4 regions of the Sphaerotilus microaerophilus genome follow, and region 1 is predicted to be linked to each of the others. Evidence: predicted binding sites of a transcription regulator. Region 1 holds the regulator's gene; each other region holds the start of a gene.
What was found. Region 1 encodes sigma-54, which starts transcription at its own class of promoters, with help from an activator protein. Its sites were predicted from a motif close to TGGCANGNAANCTGCTTT; they were not measured.

Region 1 (4,613 bases):
CACACCCGCACCGCCAGGGCGTCGGGGTCGGCCACCGCGGCGGCGGGCACCACCTCGGCGCCCAGCGGGCAGGAGCGGTCGCGCAGCTTGAAGCGGGCACCGGGGCGGTAGTGCGGCGTGTCACCGGGGATCGGCGCGCTTAGGTCGTTGGCCACCAGGTAGCCGGCCACGTGGGCCAGCGCGTCGGCCGCAGACACGCGGCAGGCCACCCGGCCGATGACGATGCCCAGCGTCGCGCCCACGTCGAGGCCGTCGGCGCCGGCGGGCACCTCGTCACCGTCCAGGGCCAGGGTGTTGCGCGACTGCACCGCCAACACCGGCGCTCCCGGCAGCGCCTTGTAGGGCGCGCGCCGGGCAGCCTCGGCCAGCGCGGCGAGCTGCGGGCGGTGGTTGATCTGTGCCGCCACGACCACGCCGCTGAGCCGCCAGGGGGCGACGTCCATCCGGACGCGGGCGGCGCCGTCCGTCGGCGGGAACGCGGTCGAAGCGGGGGGTGAAGTCGGCTGGGTGGGGCTCATCGGCAATTCACTAACCTCTTAGTGATTCCATTATTCACTAAGATGTGAGCATGTCAACCGCTGGCCAACCCTTATCGCCCGGCGCGGATCCCGCTCCGTCGCCCGCCGCAGCCGCCGATCCGGCCGGTCCGGCCGAGTTGCGCCGCGCCGGCTTCACCCATCGCAACCTGCCGCTGCTGCTGCTGCATGCACGCGAGAGCGTGATCGGGCACTTCCGCCCGGTCCTGAACGCGCACGGCATCACCGAGCAGCAGTGGCGCATCGTGCGCGCGCTGCTGGAGCGCGGGCCGCTGGAGCCGCGCCAGATCGGCGAGGTCTGCCGCATCTCCAGCCCCAGCCTGGCGGGGGTGCTGGCGCGCATGGACGACCTGGGGCTGGTCACGCGCGAGCGCCTGGCGCATGACCAGCGCCGTGTGCGGGTGAGCCTGACCGAACGCGCCCGCGTGCTGGCCGCCACGCTGGCGCCGCAGATCGAGGCGGTCTACGAGGCGATCGAGACGCACATCGGGCGCGATTTCATCGAACGTTTCTACACCACGCTCGACGAGCTGATCGGCCTGCTCGGCGAACTGCCGCCCGTGGACGCCGACTGATCGGCGCAGCCGGCCCGCCGCCGGTCTGCCGGCACAGGTCAAGAGCAGGTCAAACGCGGGTCAGAAGCCCGCTGGCGGGGCTGGCGTGCGACCGATGGGCAGCTCGCCCGCGGTGGGGACGCGCCACTCGGGCGCCGATCGGGCCTGCCCGGCCTGCCGCTGGACACGCGCCTCGGCATCGGTTGCGTGCACGAAATCGTTCCCCAGTTGCACCAGCTCGGTGCTGCCGCAGGAGCGGCACAGGCTCAGCACCGCCCGGGCGTACTCGGGCGGGCCGAGCAGCAGCCCCACGTCGACGGCCTCGCCGAGCTCGTGCAGCAGCAGGTCGTGGATGCGCTGGGCGATGCGCAGGCGGTTCTGGGCAGAAGGTTCCATGGCTTGTTGTGCTCCCGAAAGCCATGGTTCCATGCAGGTGGCGTGCCGCGCCATTGAGGCAAACACGCAAATTTGAAGCAATCCGTATCCGGGCGATGCCTGCGTCGGGCGCGGTGTGGCATCTGCACGGGCCGGCGGCTGCCGACCCGTCGAGAGGTTCAGATCGCCTTGCGCAGGTTCGCGGGCGCGATCTTGAGCGCCTCGCGGTACTTGGCCACCGTGCGCCGCGCCACCTGGATGCCCTGTTCCTCCAGCATCTGGCTGAGCTGGCTGTCCGACAGCGGCTTCTTGGCGTCCTCGGCGCTGACGAACTGCTTGATCAGCGCACGCACCGCCGTGGAGCTGGCGTTGCCACCGGCCTCGGTGTTCAGCGAGGAGCCGAAGAAGTACTTCAGCTCGAAGGTGCCGAAGGGCGTGTTCATGTACTTGGCCGTCGTCACCCGCGAGATGGTGGACTCGTGCAGGCCCAGCTCGTCGGCGATCTCGCGCAGCACCAGCGGCTTCATCGCGATCTCGCCGTGGGTGAAGAAGCCCTTCTGCCGTTCGACGATGGCCTGCGAGACGCGCTGGATGGTGTCGAAGCGCTGCAGGATGTTCTTGACGAACCAGCGCGCCTCCTGAAGCCGGGCCGACAGGTTGGCGCCACCCTCGTCGCCGGTGCGCTGGCTGCGGTGCTGGCGCAGCACCTGGGCGTAGAGGTCATTGATGCGCAGCTTGGGCATCACGTCCGGGTTGAGCACCACCTTCCAGCCGCGGCCGGACTTCTGCACGATCACGTCGGGCACGACGATGTTGGCCTCGGCGCGGGTGAAGCGCCGCCCCGGCTTGGGCTCCAGCGCAACGATCAGCGCCTGCGCCTCGCGCACGGTGTCTTCACTGGCGCCGGTGATGGCCATCAGGCGCTTGAGGTCCCGCTTGGCCAGCGCTTCGAGCTGGCCGCGACAGATCGCCAGGGCGGCGTCGCGCGCCTCGGAATCGGGCAGGTCACGCAGCTGCAGCTGCAGGCACTCGCAGAGGTCGCGTGCGCCCACACCCGCCGGCTCCAGGTTCTGCAGCCAGCCCAGCGCGCAGCGCAGGCGGTCGAGCAGGTCCTCGCGCAGCGTCAGGGCTGCCTCGGCCGCCGCCTGGGGATCGGCCGCAGGGTCGGCCGGGTTGCCCAGCTCCAGGATCAGCGCCAGACGCTCGGCCACTTCTTCGAGCGCGTCGGCCAGGTAGCCGTCCTCGTTGAGCGAGTCGATCAGCGTCTCGACCAGCAGCATGTCCTCGGGCGCCAGGCGCATGCCCAGCAGCTGTTCGCGCAGGTGGTCGGGCAGGCTGGGGGCCACGGTGTTGCGCTCGGTCCAGTCGCTGTCCTCGTCGTCGGGGGCGGCATTGCGGCTGGCGGGGGCTTCGGCCCGGCCGTCGAAGTCCTCGCGCTCGGTGCCGTTCTCCCAGTCTTCACGGTCGCCACCGTTGAAGTCCAGCGGCTCCATGCCCGGGGCATCGCCGTCGGCCGGGCTGGCGGCCTCGCTGCCGAGCGTGTCGCTGCCGCCGTCCCAGGGCGTGTCGGCGGCTCCTTCGGCCGGCGCGGACGGCGCCGCCACCTCGGCCGGCGTCGCCCCTGCGGCGCTGCTGTCGCCCGTGGCGCTGCCGTCGTCGTCGACCTCCAGGAAGGGGTTCTGTTCGAGCATCTGCTCGACTTCCTGGTGCAGCTCCAGCGTGGAGAGCTGCAGCAGCCGGATCGACTGCTGCAGTTGCGGGGTCAGCGCCAGGTGCTGTGACAGGCGGACCTGCAGGGAGGGTTTCACGAAGGGGTCCTCGTCTTCACGGATTCAGTGGGGTCTGGGAACAGCGCTGCACGTTCACATGCGGAAGTGCTCGCCCAGGTAGACCTTGCGCACATCGGGGTTGTCGACGATGTCGGTGGGCGTGCCCTCGGCCAGCACGCGGCCCTCGCTGATGATGTAGGCGCGGTCGCAGATGCCCAGCGTCTCGCGCACGTTGTGGTCGGTGATCAGCACGCCGATGCCGCGCGCCTTCAGGAAGCCGATGATGCGCTGAATCTCGATCACCGCGATCGGGTCGACGCCGGCAAAGGGCTCGTCGAGCAGGATGAAGCGCGGCTGGGTGGCCAGCGCCCGGGCGATCTCGACGCGGCGGCGCTCGCCGCCCGACAGCGCCGGCGCCGGGCTGTTGCGCAGCCGCTCGATCGACAGGTCGGCCAGCAGGGCATCGAGCAGCTGCTCGATGCGCGCGGCGGGGTAGGGCCGGCCACGCTCGTCGAGCTGGAGCTCCAGCACGGCGCGGATGTTCTCCTCCACCGTCAGGCGGCGGAAGATCGACGCCTCCTGCGGCAGGTAGGACAGGCCCATGCGGGCACGCTGGTGGATCGGCAGGCGCTCCACCGGCAGGCCGTCGATGCGGATCTGCCCGGCATCGGCACGCACCAGCCCGACCAGCATGTAGAAGCTCGTGGTCTTGCCCGCGCCGTTGGGCCCGAGCAGGCCGACCACCTCGCCGCTGTGCACCGCCAGGTGCACGTCCTTGACCACCAGCCGCGCGCCGTAGCGCTTCTGCAGGCCCTCGGCCTCCAGTCGGGTGGCCCCGCTGGGCGCGCTGATGGCGCCGGCCCCGGCAGGCAATGCGGCTGCACCGGCCGCCGGCAGTGCCGCCGTCAACGGCCGCCCTCGCTTGCACGCGGCGTCACGGTGCCGCGCACGCGGCCGCTACCGCCTGTGCCTCCGCCCTGCACCTCGAAGACATCGCGGGCGTTGTCGTAGACGATGAGCTCGCCATTCACCTGGTCGGCCAGTACGCCGGCGCGCAGCAGGCGGACCTGGGCGCGCTGCAGCAGGCGCACCACCTGCGCACCGGCGTCGTACTCGACGCGCTGCGCCTGGCCCTCGATCCACTCGTCCACGCCGTCGCGCTTCTGGCGGAACTGCACCAGCGGCGCCGCGGCCGAACCCTCGGCGACGGCCACCTGGCCCTGCGGCGTCTCGCGCAACTCGACCTGGGCAGCCTTGATCTGCATCGTGCCCTGGTTGACCTCGACGCCACCGCTGAGCAGCTGCACCCGGCGCTTGCCGTCGATGCGCACCTGGCCGGCGTCGAACTGCAGCGGCTGGGTACGGTCACCGCGCTCGGC
Region 2 (4,613 bases), 2.7 Mb from region 1:
GGTGGACCTGAGGCGGGCGCCGCCTCGGGTGGGCGGCGTGGGCAAGGTAACCTCGCCGCCCCTGCCTTATCCCGTCATCGGACGAAGTCACCATGCGCTGTTCCCTCCCGGATTCTTCACGGTTGTCCCGGCTCTGCCTCGTGCTCCTGCCGAGCGTCCTGTGGGCCCTGCCCGTCCAGGCTGGTCGGCCCCTGGGCACCGACGATGCCGGTACGGCCGGAGCCCGGACTTGCCAGGTGGAAACCTGGTTCGAGAGCAGCCAGGACCTGCGGGCATGGACCGTGTCACCCGCCTGCGGGTTGGGGGACGCCGTGGAACTGGGCCTGGAGTTCAGCCGACCCAGCCCTGGCGTCGTGGCGGGCGAACGTCACAGCCTGGGGGTGGCGCTCAAGTGGGTCGACCCCGGGTGGAAGCTCGGCGAGGTCCAGTTCGGCCTCAAGGCCCACGGCGGTACGGCGCGCCAGCTGGCCGGAGGCTGGGCGGCAGGCGGGCGCGGGCTGCTGGGTCTGGCGAGCATCGGCCTGCCGCAGCAGTTCACGCTGCACGTCAACCTGGGTGACGAGTACGACCGTGACGCGCGCCGCCACCGCGCTGTGGCGCAGGCGGCGCTGGCCTGGCAGCCCGCGCCCGCCTGGCTGCTGTTCGGCGAGGCCCAGGCGGTGCGTGGCACGGGCGGCGCGCAGCAGACCCTCGGCCTGCGTCACTGGCTGCTGGCCGACACGCTGGGGCTGGACGTGACCGGCGGGCGCACCGCCGGCGCACCGGGCTCGACCGTCTGGACGGTGGGCATGGGTTGGTACGGCATCGGCTACTGACCCTGCTGACCGCCGCGCAGCAGCCGCAGGTGGCGGTACAGCGTGTTGCGGCTGATACCCAGGCGCCGTGCCGCCTCGGAGAGGTTTCCGCCGGTCTGCGCGATCACCCGCTCGATGGTCTGGGCTGCGACCGCGTCAAGCGCGTCCAGTCCGTTCCCGCCAGCGCCAGGGGCGTCCACCCGGGCAGCGGGTGAGGCATTGCGGGCGGTTGCCGCGCCGCCGCCACAGGGCGGTTGCAGCTCCTCGACCAGGTCGTCGGGCAGGTGCTGCCAGCCGATCAGCGTCTCGTGGCCCTCCAGCAGGTGCACCGCGGTGCGTAGCGCGTTGGCGAGCTGGCGCAGGTTGCCCACCCAGCGGCCCTGCGGCAGCGCGGCCAGTACCTCGGCGACCAGCTGCAGGGAGCGCTGCGGCGCCAGCTCCCGCAGCAGGTGCCGGGCCAGCGCGGGCAGGTCCTGGCGCTCGCGCAGGGGCGGCAGTTGCAGCAGCAGGCCGTTGAGGCGGTAGTAGAGATCCTCGCGGAAGCGCCCGGCGCTCACCTCGGCGGCCAGGCGCCGCCGCGTGCTGCAGACCAGCGCGGTCCCCGCAGGCAGGGCGTCGCCCGGCGAGTGGGCGGATTCGTGGGCGGACCCGTTCGCCGACCCGTCCTCCGTCAGGCAGCGCTGTAGCAGCCACTGGTCGGCCGCATCGAGCTCGCCCACCTCGTCCAGGAAGAGCGTGCCACCCTCTGCCAGCGCCAGGGCCGCCCGGAGGGCCGCAGCGAAGCTGCCTGGCACGTGGCCGGCGCAGCGTTGCACCACGAAACGGGCGGCGCGGCGTTCGCCACTGGCGTGCCAGGCCCGCGCGAACGTCTCCTTGCCCGCACCGCTCTCCCCCTGCAGCAGCAGCGGGATGCCGCTGTCGCGCAGGCGGCGGGCCCGCTCGACGGCCCGCTGCATGGCCGCGTCGCCAAGGTCGAGGGTGGCGAGGGCGTCGTGCGGCTGGGTGGCGTCAGGCGGGGTTGCCAGGGGGCCGGTCGGGGCAGCCTGATCGCCCGGACCTGCTGGGCGCGGCACCACCGGGGCCGTTGTCGACAGCGCTGCCAGCGGCGACAGCGGGTGCAACCGGGTCGCCTCGCTCTCCACCGCCTGTGGCGCGCTGTCCACCCGGGCCCAGACGAAGCCGTGGTGGCGGCTGGCCAGGCGGCGCGGTTCGCGCTCGCCGCTGTGCAGCCACTGGGTCCACTCGGCGCGGCCCAGGTCGAACACCGCGTCCAGCTGCACGCCGTTGATCTGGTCGCAGCGCAGGCCCAGCCAGTCGAGCGCCACCGCGTTGGCCCCCATCACCCAGCCGTCGGTGGACACGGCCAACTGGCCTTCGGTCAGCGTGGCGATGCCCTCGGCGTGGCGGTGGAAGCGTAGGCGCAGCGCGGCGTGGTGGCGGTTGTCGAACAGGCGCTGCTCGATCATCCGGGCGCCCGCACGGGCGAGCCCGAGCGTGTGTGGGTGGGCGCTGCGGTGCTCGCCGGAGATGTCCAGCACGCCCAGCAGCTGGCCTGCCGGGTCGAGGATGGGGGCCGCCGCACAGGCCAGGAAGGCATTGCGCTCCAGATAGTGCTCTGCACCGCGGACCACGGTGGCGCTGCGGTCGGCCAGCGCGGTGCCGATGGCGTTGGTGCCGCGCACCTGCTCATGCCAGTTCGCACCGGGTCGCAACGCCACCCGCTCGGCGCGGTCCATGAAGGGCAGGTCCCCCAGCGCGTGCAGCAGCATGCCGCGCGCATCGGCCAGGATCACCATCGAGCCGCTGTCGCGCGTCTGTTCAAACAGATATTCCATCACCGGCCCTGCATGAGCCACGAACTCGCGGTGCAGGTCCAGCGCCCGTGCGAGCTGGGTCGCCGACGCATGCGGGGTGCCGCTGCTGCGCCCCTCGGGCGTGAGCCCGCTGCGGCTGCTGCGCAGCCAGGAGCGCGCCAGGCGCGGATCGAGCTGCTGCAGCGGCACATCGACGCGGCCACCCGAGTCGAGCACGGTGCGGCGTGCCTCGCGCAGCTGGGCCGAGGTTGGCCGGCCACGCGGTGCCAGGGAAGAACGAGTGTCGATCGGGGCTCCCATGTGTCCTCCTGCGGTGCACGCTCCAGGCTGGCACACCTATGCACAGTCATTCCTAATGGTCGGAGCGAGGTCCCGTTTCCGGGTGATGACCCCCTTGGCCGGAGCGGTTGTCACGCTGCGTGACAGCTGAACCGGGGCAGGGCGCTTTCGAGGAAGTGGGTGCGCAGGTTCCGGGCCAGCTTTGTGCGGATTTCGGCCCTTTCCCGCTCGAACCGGGGGGCTGGCACGCCCGCTGCAATGCATCGACCCAAGCAGGTCCGCCACGGCGCAAGCCGCAGCCGGCCCTGTCGACCCCCTCGTCAGCCGCTTTTGTTTGACCCCGAAGGAGACATCCCATGCTGTACGCACTGCCCAATACCGCCGGCGCCAAGGTCGCCTACAAGGCCCAGTACGACAACTTCATCAACGGCCAGTTCGTGCCCCCGGTCAAGGGCGAGTACTTCAACGTGATCACCCCGATCACGGGCCAGGCCTACACCCTGTGCGCCCGCTCCACCGCCGAGGACATCGAGCTGGCGCTGGACGCGGCCCACGCCGCGGCCGACAAGTGGGGCCGCACCGATGCCGCCACGCGCTCCAACATCCTGCTGAAGATCGCCGATCGCCTGGAGCAGAACCTGGAGCTGCTGGCCTACGCCGAAACGGTGGACAACGGCAAGCCGATCCGCGAAACGCTGAACGCCGACATCCCGCTGGCCGTCGACCATTTCAGATACTTCGCCGGCTGCCTGCGCTCGCAGGAAGGCGGCATCTCGGAAATCGACGAGAACACGATGGCGTACCACATCCACGAGCCGCTGGGCGTGGTGGGTCAGATCATTCCCTGGAACTTCCCGATCCTGATGGCCGCCTGGAAGCTGGCACCCGCCCTGGGCGCCGGCAACTGCGTGGTCCTGAAGCCGGCCGAGTCGACCCCGATCAGCATCCTGATCCTGGCCGAGCTGATCGCCGACATCCTGCCCCCGGGCGTGCTGAACATCGTCAACGGTTTCGGCCGCGAAGCCGGCATGCCGCTGGCCACCAGCAAGCGCATCGCCAAGATCGCCTTCACCGGCTCCACCGCCACCGGCCGGGTCATTGCCCAGGCCGCGGCCAACAACCTGATCCCGGCCACGCTGGAACTCGGCGGCAAGTCGCCCAACATCTTCTTCGAGGATGTGATGGCCGCCGACGACAGCTTCCTGGACAAGGCGATCGAAGGCCTGGTGCTGTTCGCCTTCAACCAGGGCGAGGTCTGCACCTGCCCGAGCCGGGCGCTGATCCAGGAATCGATCTACGACCGCTTCATGGCGCGGGCGCTGAAGCGCGTGGCCGCCATCGCGCAGGGCAGCCCGCTCGATACCGACACCATGATCGGCGCACAGGCCTCGCAGATGCAGATCGACAAGATCAGCGCCTACCTGGAACTGGGCAAGCAGGAAGGTGCGCAGGTGCTGATCGGTGGCGAGCGCGCCCACCTCGGCGGTGACCTGGCCGGCGGCTACTACGTGCAGCCCACGCTGTTCAAGGGTCACAACAAGATGCGCATCTTCCAGGAAGAAATCTTCGGCCCGGTGCTGGCCGTGACCACCTTCAAGGACGAGGCCGAGGCGCTGGAAATCGCCAACGACACGCCCTATGGCCTCGGCGCCGGCGTGTGGAGCCGCAACGGCAACGTGGCCTACCGCATGGGCCGCGCGATCAAGGCCGGCCGCGTGTGGACCAA
Region 3 (4,613 bases), 1.9 Mb from region 1:
ACTGCGTTGGCTGCCCGAGCAGGGCGGCTGGCTGACCGCTGGCGCGCCGGGGCGAGAACTCGCCCACGTGCAGGCGCTGCAGCAGGCCGTGCAGGCAGCGATCGCCCGCGGCGCGGTGGAGACCGACCCGCCACCGCCACTGGCGGCCGTCTGGCCGGATGCGCCGCCTCCCGATGGGAGTGACCTGCGCCAGGGCCTCAACTGGCAACGCGCCTGGCGCGAGGCGGAGCAGGACAGCTTCGCCCCGGCGGCCCGCTGACATCACCGGTGATCAGCGGCTGCCGTTCCAGCGCAGCTTGCGGCAGATGGTGTTGCGGCTGATGCCCAGCCGCTTGGCCGCCACGGAAATGTTGCCGCCGGCCGCATCAAGCACCTGGCGGATGGTCTGGATCTCAACGTCTTCCAGCGACTGCGGCAGGGCCTCCGCCGCTGCCGCGGTGACGGGAGGGACCCCGGCCCCCACCGGCTGGCCGGGCAGCGATGACAGCGGGCCGAACGCCCCGCCCATCGCCCCTGGCAGGGCCGCCGGCATCGGGCCAGCAGCCGGCCAGCCCGGCACGGCCATGCCCGACCCTCCCGACATGCCCGCGGGGAGTGGCGGCTCGGCCGCTGGCAGCCCGGCCTGCGGCGCCGCGCCCCAGGCCACCGCAGCGCCGGGCCAGGCCGGCGGCTCGGCCACCGCGGCAGCCGGCACGCGGGCCTGCGCCGCATGGCGGGCATCCTCCAGGAAGTCGTCGGAGAGGTGATCGCGGGTGATCACCGCCTCGCCTGCCGCCATCACGGTGGCGGTGCGCAGCACATTGAACAGCTGGCGCACGTTGCCCGGCCACTGGTAGGCCTGGAACAGCCGCACCACCTCGGGGTCCAGCCGCAGCCGGCGCCCCGGGCACTCCCGGTCCAGGATGCGCTCCACCAGCGCCATCAGGTCGCTGCGCTCGCGCAGCGGCGGCAGTCGCACCGCCAAGCCGTTGAGGCGGTAGTAGAGATCCTCGCGGAAGGTCTTCTGCTCGATCATCTCGCGCAGGTTGCGGTGGGTGGCGCAGACCAGCGTCACGTCCACCGCCACCGGCTTGCCGCTGCCCAGCGGGGTGACCTGACGCTCCTGCAGCACCCGCAACAGGTGGGCCTGCAGGCCGATGGGCATGTCGCCGATCTCGTCCAGGAAGAGTGTGCCGCCATTGGCCTGCACGATGCGCCCCGTGGCTCCCTTGCGGCGCGCGCCGGTGAAGGCGCCCTCTTCGTAGCCGAACAGCTCGGCCTCGATCAGCGTGTCGGGGATCGAGGCGCAGTTCACCGCGACGAAGGGCTGCTTCGCGCGGTCGGAATCCTGGTGGATGGCGCGCGCGAGCAGCTCCTTGCCGGTGCCGGTTTCGCCCAGCACCAGGATCGGGATGTCGCGGTTGAGCACGCGGCGGATCTTGTCGGCCACCGCGCCAACCTGCGCATCGCCGGTGGTCAAGCTGGCCAGCCCGCCACGATCGGCGCCCGCGGCCGGCTGGGGCCGCACGGCCGGCTCGCGCGCCATGGCGGCCGGTGCCGACGCCACGGGCAAGGCGGCACCCCGCTCGGGCCCCGCGGCACCGTCCGCCACGGGCGCCTCGGCACCGGCCGGGGCATCCCCCAGCGAGTGCCACGCCGGCCAGTTGAAGCGGGCGTAGACGTGGAACTGCCGCCCGTTGGGCATCACCACCTGCACCGGCGTGGCCAGCGGCGAGCGGAAGCGGTCGACCAACGCCGCCACCGTGGTGCCCAGCAGCGACGCCAGCGTGTGCATGCGCAGCGCCGCGCCGGACAGGCCCAGCTGCTCCAGCGCGCCGCGGTTGGCGCCGACGAACTTGCCATCCTGGCTGACCGCCAGGATGCCCTCCATCAGCGTGCCGATGAACTCCACCCGGCTGTGGAAGTGCAGCCGCATCACGTTGCGGTAGTCGTCCGTCAGCCAGTGGTTCTCGATCATCCGGGCGGACATCTTCACCAGCCCCATGGTGTGCTGGTGGTAGCCGTGGTGGTCGCCACTCACGTCGAGCACGCCGAGGATGTTGCCGCGCGGGTCGAGGATGGGCGCGGCCGAGCAGGTCAGGAAGTGGTTGGCATGCAGGAAGTGCTCGTCCGCATGCACGAGGGTGGGGGTCTCCTCGATCAGCGCCGTGCCCACGGCGTTGGTGCCCTTGGACTGCTCGGACCAGTTCACCCCCGGCGACAGGGCCACCTTGGTGGCACGGGCCAGGAAGTCGTCATCGCCGATGGAATGCAGGATGGTGCCCGTGGCATCGGTCAGCACCACCATGCTCTGCGTGTTGACGATCTGCTCGTAGAGCATCTCCATCACCGGCGCCGCATGGTTGTAAAGGCGCTGGTTGCGCTCGCGCACGACACCGAGGTCGGAGCGGCCGATGGGCGCGAAGTCCGGACGCTCGATCCGGGACAACCCGAGCGCCTGGCAACGTTCGTGCGAGTCCTCGATCTTCGCCAGGTGCTGGCCACCCAACGGCAGTGTCGAGGCGATGGGCCGTCGCGGTTCATCAACGCCGCCCTGTCGCTGGCGCACACCGGCGCTCACCGGCGAAAAACGTCCGGACATCGTCTCGTCTCCTTCACGACCACCGCAGCGGCCCTACTGTGTGGGCGGCCACACAACAAGCAGAAAAGCCGTTGTGCAAACCGCCGATTGTGTCCCGAATGAACAGTCCCAGGGACGGTACATGTCCCAATGCGCCCAGCAGACGCACGACCGACGCGCCACGCTGCAGCACTGTCCCCGGACTGACCCGCAAGCCGGGGCCTTCACAGCGGCCGGATCTCGCGGTGGCATGGTCATTGCAGTTTCGATGCCAGCCCTCCCCCACAACCCAGCCAACTACCCATCCCCGGAGCATTGAAATGATCAAAGGAGACTTCTGGCGCGCCCTCGTGCTCGTTGCTGCCTGTGCCACGATCGGCACCATGGCCAGCGCCCACGGCGACGTGACGCCGCAGGCGGTCGACACCCACGAGCTGCCCCAGCTCGGCGCCGACTGGCGCGCCGAGAACCCGTTCCGCCAGAATGCCATCGCCATCCGCATCGGCACCTCGGCCTACAACCAGAACTGCGCCCGCTGCCACGGCCTCGAAGCCATCTCCGGCGGCATCGCGCCCGACCTGCGCAAGCTCGATGGCGACTGCGCCAGCTTGAAGGACGAGAAGAAAAAGGCGGCCTGCGTGAAGGAGATCGACGACTACTTCCTCACGAGCGTGCGCCGTGGCAAGGTGCGCAACGGCGCGGTCTACATGCCGCCGTTCGAGGGCACGCTCAACCAGGAAGCAATCTGGTCGATCAAGGCCTACCTGGAAACCCGCCGCGAGAAGCCGCTCTGAACCGAACGGGCCTGACCCGGGCTGCAGACAGGGCCGCGCCGCCAAGGCACCAGGGAAACACCTGGCCCGGCCATCGCCGATGGATCGACCAGAATCATCGGAACGCTACAGATTGGAACATCGCGTGACAGTCACCACCCGCCGCCGCCTGCTCACCCAACTGGGCGGCTTGACCACCCTCGCCGCCGCCCCGTCCCTGGCCCGCGCCGACGAGACCGCCCTCGAACGGGTGCGCCGACTGGGGCGGCTGACCGTGGGTGTCTACCACGACCTGCCGCCCTTCCACGTGCAGGGCGTGGGCATCGAGGTGCAGCTCGCCTCGGCACTGGCCAGGCAACTGGGCGTGCAGTCCTCGCTGCTGCCCTTCCTGGCCGGCGAGAACATGGACGACGACCTGCGCAACATGGTCTGGCGTGGCCATTACCTGGGCTGGGGCCCGGCGGACGTGCTGCTGCACGTGCCGGTGGACCGCCCGCTGATGATCTCCAATCCGAAGGTCCAGATCTTTGGCCCCTACTGGCGCGAGCGCGTCGTGATCGCGCGCGACTTGGCCAAGCTGCCGACGTTGGACAGCCTGGACCCCCTCGTCGGGCAGCCGGTGGCGGTGCCCGGGCTGTCACTGGCGGGCTGGCTGATGATCGGCGCCGAAGGCGGGCGGCTGAGCAACCACCTGGTCACCAAGCTGGACAATGGCGTGACGGCGGCCAGGATGCTGCAAGAAGGCAAGGTGGTGGCCGCCGCCGGCCTGCGCTCCGAGCTGGAGTCGGCACTGCGCGGCGATGCGCGCTTCGAGATCGGGCCGCTGCCGATCCCCCGTGCGCCGCGCGACGGCTGGGCCGTGGGCATGGCCGTGCGCAAGGAGGCCACCGACCTGGCCCAGGCCCTGCAGGGCGCGGTCGAGCAGCTGTCGGGCAGCGGCGAGATGGAGCGGCTCTTTGCCGCGGGCGGCCTGCGCTGGCAGCGCGTTTGACCCTGGCCGTCAGACGGTAGGCGCAGGCCTGCCGAAAATGACTATAATCCTTGGCTTTGCTGGCAAGAAATGCCCGTTCGAGTTGGCGCACTTGCGGATATCCGGAATCCCGCGCCGGCCATCGAGGGCTCAACAGAAGGATCCTTCCATTCATGACGACCATCCGTGTCAAGGAAAACGAACCGTTTGACGTGGCCATGCGCCGCTTCAAGCGCACCATCGAAAAGCTCGGCCTGCTGACCGATCTGCGTGCGCGTGAGTTCTACGAAAAGCCGACGGCCGAGCGCAA
Region 4 (4,613 bases), 1.8 Mb from region 1:
CGGCGTGCACCGGGATGAACTGGCGGGTGTCGACCCGGGCTTTGTCGAACTCGAACCAGGGGTCGGGCTCGCCGTCGAGCGCAAACTGCAGCTCGGCCCACAGGGCGCGGCGGCCCTCGGTGTCGTCCAGGATCTTCTTCTTCACGTGGTCCAGGCCCACGCGGCTGACGTAGTGGCAGGTGCGCTCCAGGTACCAGCCCTCACGACGGTAGAGCTGCATGAAGGCGCCCGTGTACTCCATCACCTCCTCGGCGGTCTTGAGCTTGACGAGGAAGTGCGCCACCTCGGTCTTGATGCCGCCGTTGCCGGCCACGTACATCTCCCAGCCGGAATCGACGCCGATGATGCCCACGTCCTTGATGCCCGCCTCGGCGCAGTTGCGCGGGCAGCCGCTGACGGCGAACTTGACCTTGTGCGGCGCGTACATGCGCCACATCGCGCGCTCCAGGTCCTTGCCCATCTGGGTGCTGTCCTGCGTGCCCATGCGGCACCACTCGCTGCCCACGCAGGTCTTCACGGTGCGCAGCGCCTTGGCGTAGGCGTGGCCGCTGGGCATGCCGATGTCCTTCCAGACGTTGACCAGGTCCTCCTTCTTCACGCCCAGCAGGTCGATGCGCTGGCCGCCGGTGACCTTGACGGTGGGGATCTGGTACTTGTCCACCGCGTCGGCGATGCGGCGCAGCTCGTCGGCGGTGGTCTCTCCCCCCCACATGCGCGGGATCACGCTGTAGGTGCCGTCCTTCTGGATGTTGGCGTGGCTGCGCTCGTTGATGTAGCGGCTCTGCGGGTCGTCCTTGGCCTCCTTGGGCCAGGAGGAGATCAGGTAGTAGTTCAGCGCCGGGCGGCAGGTGGGGCAGCCATTCGGCGTCTTCCAGCCGAGGGTGGCCTGCACCGCCGGGATGCTGGTCAGGTGCTGGGTGAAGATGGCGTCGCGCACCTCCTGGTGGCTGTGCTCCGTGCAGGCGCAGATCGCCCTCTTCTTCGGCGTGGCGGAGTAGTCGCCGCCGGCGGTGAACATCAGCAGCTGCTCGACCAGGCCGGTGCAGGAGCCGCAGCTGGCGCTGGCCTTGGTGTGACGGCGCACCTCGTCCAGCGTGAACAGGCCCTTGTCCTTGATGGCCTTGCAGATGGCGCCCTTGGTGACGCCGTTGCAGCCGCAGACCTCGTCGCTGTCCGCCATCGCGGCGGCCTTGCTGTGGCCCTGGTGGCCGACGTCGCCGATGTTGCTCTCGCCGAACATCAGCTTGTCGCGGATATCGGCGATCTTGCGGCCCTCGCGGATGAGCTTGAAGTACCAGCTGCCGTCCACCGTGTCGCCGTAGAGGCAGGCGCCCACCAACTGGTCGTTCTTCACCACCAGCTTCTTGTAGACGCCGCCGATCGGGTCGGAGAGCACGATCTCCTCCGCGCTCGCGTCCTCGGGACGCCCGGAGGCGGCGCCCATGAAGTCGCCGGCCGAAAACAGGTCGATGCCGGTCACCTTCAGCTTGGTCGAGGTCTGGCTGCCCACGTAGCGGCCGATGCCGAACTCGGCCAGGTGGTTCGCGCAGACCTTGCCCTGCTCGAACAGCGGCGCCACCAGGCCGTAGGCGATGCCGCGGTGCGCGGCGCACTCGCCCACCGCGTAGATGCGCGGGTCGGTGGCGGTCTGCAGGGTGTCGCTGACGACGATGCCGCCGCGCCCGTCCTGGGCACACAGCAGGCCCATCGATTTGGCCAGCTCGTTGTTGGGGCGGATGCCCGCGGCCATCACCACCAGGTCGGCCGGGATCTCGGTGCCGTCCTTGAACTTCACCGCCTTGACACGGCCGCCCTGGCCATCGTCGCTGTCGCCGATCAGCGCCTGCGTCTGGGCGCCGAGCATGAACGTCAGGCCGCGCTCGGCCAGCGACTGCTGCAGCAGCTTGCCGGCCACGTCGTCGAGCTGGCGCTCCATCAACCAGGGGGCGATGTGCACCACCGTGACCTGCATGCCGCGCAGCATCAGGCCGTTGGCCGCTTCCAGGCCAAGCAGGCCGCCACCGATCACCACGGCATGTTTGTGCGTCTTCGCCGTGTCGATCATCGTCTCGGTGTCGGCGATGTCGCGGTAGGCGATCACGCCCTGCAGGTCGCGGCCCGGCACCGGCAGGATGAAGGGGTTGGAGCCGGTGGCGATCAACAGGCGGTCGTACTCGGCCTCGATCACACTGCCGTCGGCGCGCTGGGCCGTGACCAGGCGCTTGGTGCGGTGCACGCGGGTGACCTTGGCGCCCAGGTGCAGCGTGATGCCCGCATCGGCGTACCAGTCGAGCGGATTGAGGATGATCTGCTCAATCGTCTGCTCGCCGGCCAGCACCGGCGACAGCAGGATGCGGTTGTAGTTCGGGTGCGGCTCGGCGCCGAAGACGGTGATGTCGTACAGGTCCGGTGCGATCTTCAGCAGCTCTTCGAGCGTGCGCACTCCGGCCATGCCGTTGCCGATCAGGACGAGACGAGGTTTCTTCATGGCTGAGTTCCAGGCAGACGAAGGAAAAGCGGGGCCTGCGCTGCCGGGGCAGCGTCAGAAGGACGAATGGAGTGGGCTGGCGGCCGGCGGACATCGCCCGGTGGAGGGGCGGTCTGGCCGGCACACGTTGCCGGCCGGCGGGAGCCGGTCAGGAACAGAAGACCATCGTGCGCCGCCGTTGGCGCGTCCTGGACGGGGACGGGAGCGCGTCGGCCCCTGCCACAGGATTAGCAAGCAGCGTGCCGGGTCGATCCGGCCTGCCGAGGCGGGCCGGGGCCGCCTCCGCTGCGGGCCGGCCGAGCGCCACCGCGTTGGGTGCACCAGCAGGGTGCGTAGGGCGGCTCGTTGCACCGGCTCGGGACGCCACACCGCCCCGCTTCGCGGCAAGGGACTTGCTTGCAAGGCGCCACCATGAGTTTCGACGTCGACATCGGCCACAGCAGCGCGAGCGGGCCACGCGAGCACAACGAGGACTTCGCCGCCGCCGTGCGGCCGGCGGCCCATGAAGTGGGGCGCGGCCTCATCGCCGCGGTGGCCGACGGCGTGTCCACCGGCGGCCTGGGGCGCGAGGCGGCGCAGACCAGCGTGATGGCGCTGGTGCGCGACTTCCACGCCGCACCGGCGACCTGGGAGACCACGGTGGTGCTGGACCGCCTGATCGGCGCCCAGAACGCCTGGCTGTTCGACCACAACCGGCGCCGCGGCGGGCCCGGCGGGGACCAGCAGTCCGGCCGTACCACGCTGACCGCGCTGGCGCTGCAGGGCCACACCTGGACGGTGGCGCACATCGGCGACACCCGGGCCTGGCTGCTGCGCGGCGGCGAGCTGACCCAGCTCACGCAGGACCACGCGCTCGACCACATCGACCTGCACAGCCAGCTCACCCGCGCGGTGGGGCTGGACCAGGCGGTGCACGTCGACTACTTCCAGGGCGAGCTGCAGGTGGGTGACCTGCTGCTGCTGACCAGCGACGGCGTGCACGGCGTGCTGCCGCGCGCGAAGCTGCAGGCGGTGCTGACCGCTGCCCCCGCCGAAGGGGGCTCCCAGGATGCGCAGGCTCTGAGCGTGCGGGTGGTCGAGGCGGCGTTGGCCGCCCGCACGCCCGACAACGCCACCGCGCTGGTGCTGTGCGTGCGCGGCCTGGCCGGCTGGCAGCTGGCCGACACCCGCGTCGGTGCCGCCCAACTCCCGGTGCCCGCGCGCCTGAAGGTGGGCGATGCGCTGGATGGCTACACCATCACCGCGGCGGTGGCCGATACCGGCGTGCACCGGCTCTACCAGGCGCGCGACGCCGCCACGCGCGAGCTGGTGGCGATCAAGACGCTGCATGAGTCCCGCGTCAGCGACGCGCAGGAGCGCGAGATGCTCGCGCACGAGGCCTGGCTGGGCCTGCGCGTGGGCGAGCAGGGCGGGGCGGGCAGCCAGGGCTTCGTGCGGGTGCGCGAGCAGCGTGCCGCGTCGGCCTTCTACACGGTGTTCGACTGGCACAGCGGCCGCACGCTGGAGCAGCTGCTGGCGCAGCGCGGATCCCCGTCGGCGGGCGGCCCCGAGGTGGGTGAGCCGGCGCTGGACATCCCCGAGGTGGTGCGCGCCGGCCTGGCTGTGGCCCGCGCGCTGGGCCGGTTGCACCGGCTGGGCGTGATCCACCGCGACGTCAAGCCCGGCAACCTGCACCTGGGCGAGGACGGCCAGTGGCGCCTGCTCGACCTGGGGGTGGCCGTGTCCGGCCGCGAGCCCGAGGCGGTGCGCGCCCTGCACGCCGGCACGCCCAGCTACATGAACCCGGAGCAGTGGGAGGGCGACCACGGCCAGCCTGCTTCCGCCGGCAGCGACCTGTTTGCGCTGGGTGTGACGCTCTACCAGTGGCTGGCCGGGCGGCTGCCCTATGGCGAGATCGAGCCCTGGCAGACCGCCCGCTACCGCCGCGACCCGACCGCGCCCTCGCGCCTGTGCCCGCAGGTGCCGATCTGGCTCGATCACGTGGTGCTCAAGGCGGTGGCGCGCGACCCCCGGGCGCGTTTCGAGACGGCCGAGGAGTTTGCGCTCGCACTGGAGCGTGGGGCCTCGCGCCCGCTCCATGCACCGTCGGCCACCCCGCTGGTGCGGCGCGACCCGGCCGCGCTGT

Region 2: the regulator sigma-54 is predicted to act here: its motif matches at 3,130-3,147, upstream of exaC (acetaldehyde dehydrogenase ExaC).
Region 3: the regulator sigma-54 is predicted to act here: its motif matches at 2,807-2,824, upstream of pedF (cytochrome c-550 PedF).
Region 4: the regulator sigma-54 is predicted to act here: its motif matches at 2,716-2,733, upstream of nirB (nitrite reductase large subunit NirB).

The regions. Positions count from the first base shown of each region.
Region 1 covers NZ_AP025730.1:327,300-331,912, forward strand. The annotation lists gene NGK70_RS01495 (fumarylacetoacetate hydrolase family protein) at 1-518, opposite strand, end outside; gene hpaR (homoprotocatechuate degradation operon regulator HpaR) at 569-1,111, shown strand; gene NGK70_RS01505 (hypothetical protein) at 1,172-1,486, opposite strand; gene NGK70_RS01510 (RNA polymerase factor sigma-54) at 1,645-3,273, opposite strand; gene lptB (LPS export ABC transporter ATP-binding protein) at 3,328-4,086, opposite strand; gene lptA (lipopolysaccharide transport periplasmic protein LptA) at 4,140-4,613, opposite strand, start outside.
Region 2 covers NZ_AP025730.1:3,057,894-3,062,506, forward strand. The annotation lists gene chrA (chromate efflux transporter) at 1-11, shown strand, start outside; gene NGK70_RS13280 (hypothetical protein) at 141-815, shown strand; gene NGK70_RS13285 (sigma-54-dependent Fis family transcriptional regulator) at 809-2,908, opposite strand; gene exaC (acetaldehyde dehydrogenase ExaC) at 3,244-4,613, shown strand, end outside.
Region 3 covers NZ_AP025730.1:2,265,352-2,269,964, reverse strand. The annotation lists gene NGK70_RS09900 (MBL fold metallo-hydrolase) at 1-259, shown strand, start outside; gene NGK70_RS09895 (sigma-54-dependent Fis family transcriptional regulator) at 272-2,581, opposite strand; gene pedF (cytochrome c-550 PedF) at 2,881-3,354, shown strand; gene NGK70_RS09885 (substrate-binding periplasmic protein) at 3,479-4,324, shown strand; gene rpsU (30S ribosomal protein S21) at 4,477-4,613, shown strand, end outside.
Region 4 covers NZ_AP025730.1:2,142,095-2,146,707, forward strand. The annotation lists gene nirB (nitrite reductase large subunit NirB) at 1-2,488, opposite strand, end outside; gene NGK70_RS09400 (bifunctional protein-serine/threonine kinase/phosphatase) at 2,900-4,613, shown strand, end outside.